Regions from separate parts of the Serratia sp. GW822-FHT06D09 genome, predicted to be linked through region 2. Evidence: predicted binding sites of a transcription regulator. Region 2 holds the regulator's gene; the other holds the start of a gene.

Region 1 (4,131 bases), on a different contig from region 2:
GGTTGGGCAAAACCGGTGGCGGTGATCACCATCGCCTCCTCATGACCATATCCGCAGGTCCAGGCGCTACCCTGTACCCGGCGAGGTTGACGACGGGTCTGATAACGTGCAGCAATCAATAGCGGCAGCAGCGGCATTGCCAGCAACAAAATGGCGATCAACGGGGTAGAAACCAAAGTGTCGGACACGGAGAGGGATTGTTCGGCCGTCATGCCGATCAGCCGGGCAAACAGCGGGATGATCCAGGGCGCACCCAGGCCGCAAACCAGACACAGCAACGCGGGCAGCGCATGGCTCAGCGTCAGGCACAGGTTAGCCTGCACGGCCTGGGCCGCCGCAGCGCAGCGCGGGGATCCCAAACAGGCGACGCCAAACACCTTGCTGACGCACATCACTGCCAGCGCACCGGTCAGGGCCAGCGCCACCGCCAGCAACGGCCCGAACAGATGGCCAATAAAGCCAGGGGCCGCACTGAAATGGAACAGTCCCTGATAGATCAGCCATTCACTGGCGAAACCGTTCAATGGCGGCAGTGCGGCCATGGCCACCAGGCCGATCAGCAGAGAAATGGCGGTCCAGGGCATCAGCCGTGCCAGCCCGCCCATTTTCTCCATGTCCTTCAGCCCTGTTTGTTGTTCGATGGTACCCGCCGCCAACAGCAATGCGCTTTTGAACAGGCTGTGATTCAACAAATGGAACAGGCCGCCGATCAGGGCGAACGCCGTCAGTAATGGCTGTTGCAGCGCCATACCGACCATGGCACCGCCAATGCCCAGCAGGATGATGCCGATATTCTCCAGCGTGTGGTAAGCCAGCAAGCGCCGCAGATCGTGCTCCATCAGCGCATACAACCCGCCAAAAAATGCGGTGCCGGCGGCCAGCAGCAGGACCAGCAATCCCCACCACAGCGGGGGCGTACCCAGCAGATCCAGTCCTATCTTCAGGATCCCCAGCAGGCCGACCTTCATCAGTGCGCCGGAAAACAACGTGGCGGCCGAGGCCGGCGCGCTGCTGTGGGACTGAGGCACCCAGGCATGCAGCGGCATCACCCCGGCAAAAATGCCAAACCCGGCCAACGCCAGCAGGAAGACGCCGTTACGCAGTGCATCCGGTAATGGCGTAGCGCGGATCACGCTGAATTGCAGGCTGTGGCTGTGGGTATAAATCAGTGCGAAAGCGATAACCAACAGCAGGGTGCCCAGGCGCATCAGCAAAAACTGGCTGTGCCCGGCCCGCAGACTTTTCGCGTTCGGGGCGTGGACAATCAAGAAATAGCCGCACAGCGCCGCCAGTTCTAACAGCAACAGCAAGGCCAGTGCATTATCGGCGATCGCGGCGGCGCTGAGCGCTGCCAGCATCAGATTGATCAGCCCGCCCAACCGGCCACCTGCACTGGCGTTCAGCTTCGTGACGCTTCCGATGTGATACAGCGCGGCGCAGATCCCACACAAAGCCATCACCAGCAATAACAACGCATTAATGCCGCTGATTTCCACCGCATAACGCAACCAGGGCAAACGGGCGCTGTGCAGCGGTGCGAACAGCAGTTGTCCGGCGGCCAACAAGGTGGCGATGGCACACAATAAGGTGCCGCCACCCAGCAAGGCATTGACACGCGGCCAGGGGGCCAGCAGCCAGCTCAGCAACGCGAACAGGAGATACCCGACGAATGCCAGAGTCAGCAACGACAATGGGTCGGGCGCAATGGGGTAAAACATCAATTCGGCTCCTTGCGGGATTCTGGGGCGGTAGCGAACGGCAGCTCGGCGCTGAGCGCCTGCATGGCGTTGCGCCTTTTCTGTTCGCTGGCGTTACGCACGTCGTGGTCGCTGACCAAGCGAATGGCCTGGGTAGGACAGGTACGGATACAGGCCGGGCCTAAGGGGGTGAAAGCGCAAAGGTCGCACTTGACCGCCACGGCGCGGACACCGGGCACGCAATCCAGGAAGGCGCCGATCGGTCGCGGCGCTTTGGCGGCAGGCAGGGCCAGCGGTGTGTTGCAGTCTGAGGGGATCGCTAACGGGGTGCTGCCGCCGAAGCCTATGGCGCCGAACGGGCAAGCAATACCGCAGAGTTTGCAACTGACGCACAGGCTCTCGTTCAGGACGATGGCATCATCCTGATGGCGAATGGCGTTTACCGGACAGACCTGCGCGCAGGGCGCATCCTCACATTGATGGCACATCACCGGTGCCGAATCGCGGGCGTTACGAATCACCTGCAAGCGGGGTAATGCCTGCAAACCCCGTTGCCGATGTTCCGCAGAACAACTGGCCATGCAGGTATTGCAGCCAATACACAATTTGGGGTCCGCAATAATAAAGCGGTTCATGCACACTCCTTGCTTCGTCATTTATGACGAAATCGTCAGTAAAAAATGACGTTTCGACAGTTTTCTGTCAGTGAGTAACGCCGACAGTCAGACGGACAGGGTTATTTTTTTCAGTGCGTCATGAATGGCGTGGCCGTCATGCAGCGAATCAAACAGGCATTGGTAAATAACGGCGATCTTATCCAGATAATGTTCAAATACCGCCGGCATATCGCGATTGTTTATTACACCGTCAATATTACCGTCTTCATCCAGCGAGGCATGGGCGAAGGGGGCGAAATTCTCCGCTTCATGCGGCGATGCCAAATTAATGCGATAGCAGATATCACGGCTGTAAAACCCCTCACTTAATTGAATGCTCACCGTGAAGTGGTTGAACAGTACAAAACGCAGATCGTCGTCCTGACCGTAAGTAAACTGATGATTAATCTTCTTTTTAGTGGTGGTAACCGCTTTGATTAAGGTGCTGTGGTAGGTTTGCCACTGCGCCATCAGGCGGTTGCTTTTGTTGGCGATATAATCGGCCTGGCTGGTTACTTCACTGATAGTACTCATTGTCGTCACTCAAAATTGATGGTCATTGTCGAATCGCTTCGGGTGAACGACTTAAAGCATAAAGCGTGCCAGTCTCTGGTGATTTTCATTATTTCCTTTTAATTCAATCATCAGGGTTGGAATTAATCTTTAAATTGGATTGGGGGCTGCCAGCTAATTACTGTCGACGTCATGACACTCGACAAATATGCCGAATGGGTTTTGGCACCATATTTGCAACGCAGGGTGACGAAACGTTTTATCACCCTGAGTGGAGGCCGGATGCACGAAATAACCTTGTGCCAACATGCGATGGAAATAATGCAGCAACAGGCTCGTCAACATCGTGCGAAACGTATTACCGCGGTGTGGTTCGAAATTGGCGCATTTTCCTGCGTGGAGGCGGAATCGCTGCGGTTCTGTTTTGACATGGTATGTCGCGACACCCTGGCCGAAGGCTGTGAGCTGCATCTGACTGAACAACGCGCCTTGTCCTGGTGTTATGACTGCCAGGCTGACGTCGAGCTGTTGATCCCGCAGGTGTTGGTCTGCCCGCACTGCGCCGGAAGAAACCTACGGGTGCAGGCCGATGATGGGTTGCAAATAAAACGTCTGGAAATTGAATAACTGAAAGGAGAAAGAACATGTGCAGCACTTGCGGTTGTGCCCATGGGGAAATGACGATTGAAGGGCAAGCAAAGGTACCGTTTCGCCCGCAGCGGCCTCTGCAGGGGGACCTGCATTATGGACTGGGATTGGCGGGCACCCATGCGCCGGGCATCAGCCAGCGGCGAATGCTGGAAATAGAAACCCGGGTGTTGGATAAAAACGATCGTCTGGCCGAACGCAATCGCCAGTATTTTGCCGAGCAACACATCCTGGCGTTGAATCTGGTTTCCAGCCCCGGTTCTGGCAAAACCACCTTGCTGACCGAAACCCTGCTGCGGCTGCGCGGGATGCGTGAGTGCGCGGTGGTGGAAGGAGACCAGCAAACCACCAACGATGCCGAACGTATCCGCGCCACCGGCGTGCCGGCGATCCAGGTCAATACCGGCAAAGGCTGTCATCTGGATGCGCAAATGGTTCACGAAGCCGCCCAGCGTCTGGAGCTCAAACCCAGCAGCCTGCTGTTTATCGAAAATGTCGGCAACCTGGTTTGCCCAGCCAGCTTCGATCTGGGGGAGCGGCACAAGGTGGCGGTGCTGTCGGTCACCGAAGGGGAAGACAAGCCCCTCAAGTACCCGCATATGTTCGCCGCCGCACGT
Region 2 (4,131 bases):
TAAACAGTATCGTTATCCGGGCTGGAAGTCACGCCAGCCGGGCGTTACTCGGTGATGATTTGGTAAAGCTCTTCGTCACTTTGCGCCGCGCGCAGGCGGCGGCATACTGTTTTGTCGGCCAGACGCTTGGCGACCAGAGACAGGGTATGCAGATGGGTTTTACATTGGTCGGCCGGCACCAGCAGGGCGAACAGCAGATCGACCGGCTGGTTATCAATGGCGTCGAAGGCGATAGGTTGGTCGAGACGAATAAACACGCCAACGGCCCGCAGTGTGTCCTCTTCCAGTTTGCCATGGGGGATGGCGATACCGTTGCCGATACCGGTGCTGCCCATGCGCTCGCGGGTGAGAACCGCGTCAAATACCACCTGGGGTGGCAGATTGAGCTGTTTGGCGGCCAGTTCGCTGATAATTTCCAAAGCCCGTTTCTTGCTGGTGCAATGTACGGAGCTTCTGGTGCACTCGATATTTAATACCGAGCTTAACTGCATTGTTTCGTTGTTCATCTCATCTTCACTTAAAACCACACCAGCAAGCAGGCTTGTGAGGTGATTTTTCGCCTTGTTTAACCCTGATGGCTTATCGGCGCGTACCCAAACAGGTAACGCGCCGATGGCCGAGGCTACGTTTGAGCCGTACCCGCTGACGGAAACGGCCCAGAATGTCAGTGTTGTTTCAGTTTGTCTTTATGTTTGTTCAATTGACGCGCCAGTTTGTCGATCAGGGTATCAATTGCCGCATACATGTTCTCGTCTTCCGAGGTGGCGTGCAACTCGCCTCCATTCACGTGCACCGTCGCTTCTGCAATCTGCTGCACTTTTTCCACACTAAGCACGACATACACCTGATTTATGCGGTCAAAATACTGTTCGAGTTTGGCGAACTTGGTGTTCACGAACTCACGCAAAGGTTCGGTGATTTCGATGTGGTGTCCGGTAATGTTGAGCTGCATAGTGTCTTCCTTCTCAATAGAGGTCAAACCAACTGTTTACGTTGGTTGGACGGCGGGATGGACAAAGACTCTCGGTACTTGGCGACGGTACGCCGCGCCACGATGATCCCCTGATCGGAGAGCAGGGTAGCCAGCTTGCTGTCGCTGAGCGGTTTGGCGGGGTTTTCCGCCGCAATCAATTTCTTCACCACCGCCCGGATCGCCGTAGAGGAAGCTTCGCCCCCGCTGTCGGTATTCACGTGGCTTGAGAAGAAATATTTCAATTCGAAAATGCCGCGCGGACTGTGCAAAAACTTCTGCGTGGTCACGCGTGAGATTGTCGATTCATGCATCTCCACGGCCTGAGCGATATCCGCCAGCACCATGGGCTTCATAAATTCCGCGCCTTGCTCAAAGAACGCCTGCTGCTGCTCGACGATGCAGCGCGAAACTTTCAGCAGGGTGTCATTGCGGCTTTCCAGGCTCTTGATCAGCCATTTCGCCTCCTGCAAATTGCTGCGGATGTACTGACCGTCGCTGTCGTTACGCGCGCTATTGCCCAGAGCGGCATACTGCTGATTGATCTTCAGCCTTGGGATGCTGTCGCTGTTGAGCTCGACCGTCCACACATCCTGCACTTTGCGTACCAGCACGTCCGGGATCACGTACTCAGATTCGCCGGTGTTGATCGACTGGCCTGGACGCGGATCGAGTGACTGGATCAGCAACATCGCTTCTTTCAGTGTATCTTCTTTTGAGCGCGTTGTTCGCATCAGGCTGCGAAAGTCGTGGTTAGCCAGCAAGTCCAGATGTTCGCTGATGATCAGGCGCGCTTCCGCCAGGTAAGGCGTGTCTTGGGCGTATTGGGATAGCTGAACCAGCAGACAATCGCGCAGGTCGCGCGCCGCGACGCCAACCGGATCAAACCGCTGTACGCGCTTCAATACCGCCTCGACTTCGTCCATTGTCACATTCTCGTCACCCATGCTCTCCAGAATGTCTTCCAGCGGCACGGTGAGATAGCCGGTGTCATCGACGGCGTCGACGATCGAGGTGGCAATGGCAGCATCGGTATCGGAAAACGGCGTCAGATCCACCTGCCACATCAGGTAATCCTGCAGGGTTTGGGTGGTTTCACCCTGATACACCGGCAGTTCGTCGTCACTGTAATCGGTGCGAGTTCCTGACGGAGTTCCGGCGGTATAGATCTCGTCCCAGGTGGCGTCCAGCGGCAGCTCTTCGGGCATGTCCTTTTGTTCCAGCGCCTCCCGGGTATCCAAACCTTCGGTTTCGGTCGTCTCTTTCGCGTCGATTTCTTCGTGCAGATCGGTCTGTTCAAGCAGTGGATTGCTCTCTAACGCCAGCTGTATCTCCTGCTGGAGCTCAAGCGTGGACAACTGCAGCAGTCGTATGGCCTGCTGGAGCTGGGGGGTCATTGCCAGTTGTTGGCTAAACCTGAGTTGCAAACCTTGCTTCATATTCTTCAGTCTACTTCCGTTAACAGTCGCCCATCAGGACGCGCCGGTACTCAGAGGCGGAATTCTTCGCCCAGATAAACGCGTTTTACCTGCTCATCGGCCAGAATAGCATCCGGCGTGCCGTGAGCAATCAGTTTGCCCTGGCTGACGATATAGGCGCGTTCACACACGTCCAGCGTTTCGCGCACGTTATGGTCGGTGATCAGCACGCCCAGGCCGCTGTCACGCAAGTGCTCGATAATTTTTTTAATGTCGATAACGGAAATCGGGTCAACCCCGGCGAAGGGTTCATCCAGCAGGATGAATTTCGGGTTAGCCGCCAGCGCACGGGCGATCTCCACGCGGCGACGTTCGCCACCGGACAGCGCCTGGCCCAGGTTGTCGCGCAGATGGGAGATATGGAACTCTTCCATCAGCTCCACCGCACGGTCCGCCCGCTGTTCGCTGCTGAGATCGTCACGGATCTCCAGCACCGCCATCAGGTTGTCGTAAACGCTCAGGCGGCGGAAGATCGAGGCTTCCTGCGGCAGATAGCCGATGCCACGACGCGCACGGGCGTGCAGCGGCAGCAGGCTGATGTCTTCTTCGTCAATCACGATACGTCCGGCGTCACGCTGAACGATACCGACCACCATGTAGAACGTGGTGGTCTTGCCGGCGCCGTTTGGCCCCAGCAGGCCGACGATCTCGCCGGATTTCACTTTCAGGCTGACGTCTTCAACGACTTTGCGGCCCTTGTAGGCTTTCGCCAGGTTTTCTGCGATGAGTGTAGCCATAAGTGATTAGTTACTCTTGTTTTGCCCGTTTTTGTCTTGCAACTGCGACGGTACCAGAACCGTAGTCACGCGCTTGCCTTTATCGCTAAACGCCTGCATTTGCTGCTGTTGCACCAGGTAGGTGATGCGATCGCCCTTGACGTTGCTGTCGAGCTGTTCCAGGTAGGCGTTCCCGGTCAGGGTCACCAACTGAGACGCCACATCGTAACGCACCTTCTGAGCGTGGCCTTTCACCGGCTTGCCGCTGTCTTGCATCTGATAGAAGGTTACCGGGTTGCCGAAAGCTTCAATATAGGTTTTGTTCTGATCGCCGCCTGGGCGGGTGACCACGACTTTGTCCGCTTTGATATCGATGGTGCCTTGCTTGATCACCACGTTATCGGTAAAGGTGCTGACGTTGCTCTGCATGTCCAGAGACTGTTTCAGCGAGTCGATGCTCACCGGCTGATTGGAGTCGGACTTCAGCGCCCATGCGGGGGCGCTGGCGGCCAAAATCAAGCTGCCGATTAACAGATTACGGCTTGGTTTGTTGGTTTTGAATTTCATAGTTGGTCTTAACCTTATCAATCAGCTCAGCGGTCTTGGCCCGCAGGTTCCCACGCATTTTCATGCCGTTAGAGGTGAAGTTCGTCCCGTAGAGCGTCACTTCGTCATCCGAAGACACATCCTGGGTCACCAGGTTCACCTGAGCATTGTCTGTTTTAATTTTTTCCAGCTGCGACGTGGTGGTCAGGCTGTTCACCTCGACGTGGCCGTAAAGATACAGCATCCGGTCTTTAGTCAGTTTGGCGCGGTCGGCGCGAACTGACCAGGTGGCCACCGCGTTTTCATCAAACAGCGTCATCACCGGCTGGGTGAACCAGCTTAATTCATCGGCGGTATAGTACTTCACGTCTTCCGCCACCAGCTTGTAACTCAGCTTGCCGGTCGGATTGTACACTATGGT

What was found. The regulator sigma-54, encoded in region 2, starts transcription at its own class of promoters, with help from an activator protein. The targets are predictions, from matches to a motif close to GTTGGCACANNTTTCGCTNT.
Region 1: hypA (hydrogenase maturation nickel metallochaperone HypA) is a predicted target of sigma-54. The motif match lies at 3,088-3,107, and genes of this name have one in related genera.

The regions. Positions count from the first base shown of each region.
Region 1 is NZ_JBXALO010000001.1:486,338-490,468, forward strand. Features, by position in the region: gene AC1RKG_RS02255 (proton-conducting transporter transmembrane domain-containing protein) at 1-1,718, opposite strand, end outside; gene AC1RKG_RS02260 (4Fe-4S dicluster domain-containing protein) at 1,718-2,332, opposite strand; gene hycA (formate hydrogenlyase regulator HycA) at 2,420-2,887, opposite strand; gene hypA (hydrogenase maturation nickel metallochaperone HypA) at 3,149-3,493, shown strand; gene hypB (hydrogenase nickel incorporation protein HypB) at 3,511-4,131, shown strand, end outside.
Region 2 is NZ_JBXALO010000004.1:169,177-173,307, forward strand. Features, by position in the region: gene ptsN (PTS IIA-like nitrogen regulatory protein PtsN) at 45-506, opposite strand; gene hpf (ribosome hibernation promoting factor) at 665-952, opposite strand; gene rpoN (RNA polymerase factor sigma-54) at 976-2,409, opposite strand; gene lptB (LPS export ABC transporter ATP-binding protein) at 2,460-3,185, opposite strand; gene lptA (lipopolysaccharide ABC transporter substrate-binding protein LptA) at 3,192-3,731, opposite strand; gene lptC (LPS export ABC transporter periplasmic protein LptC) at 3,700-4,131, opposite strand, start outside.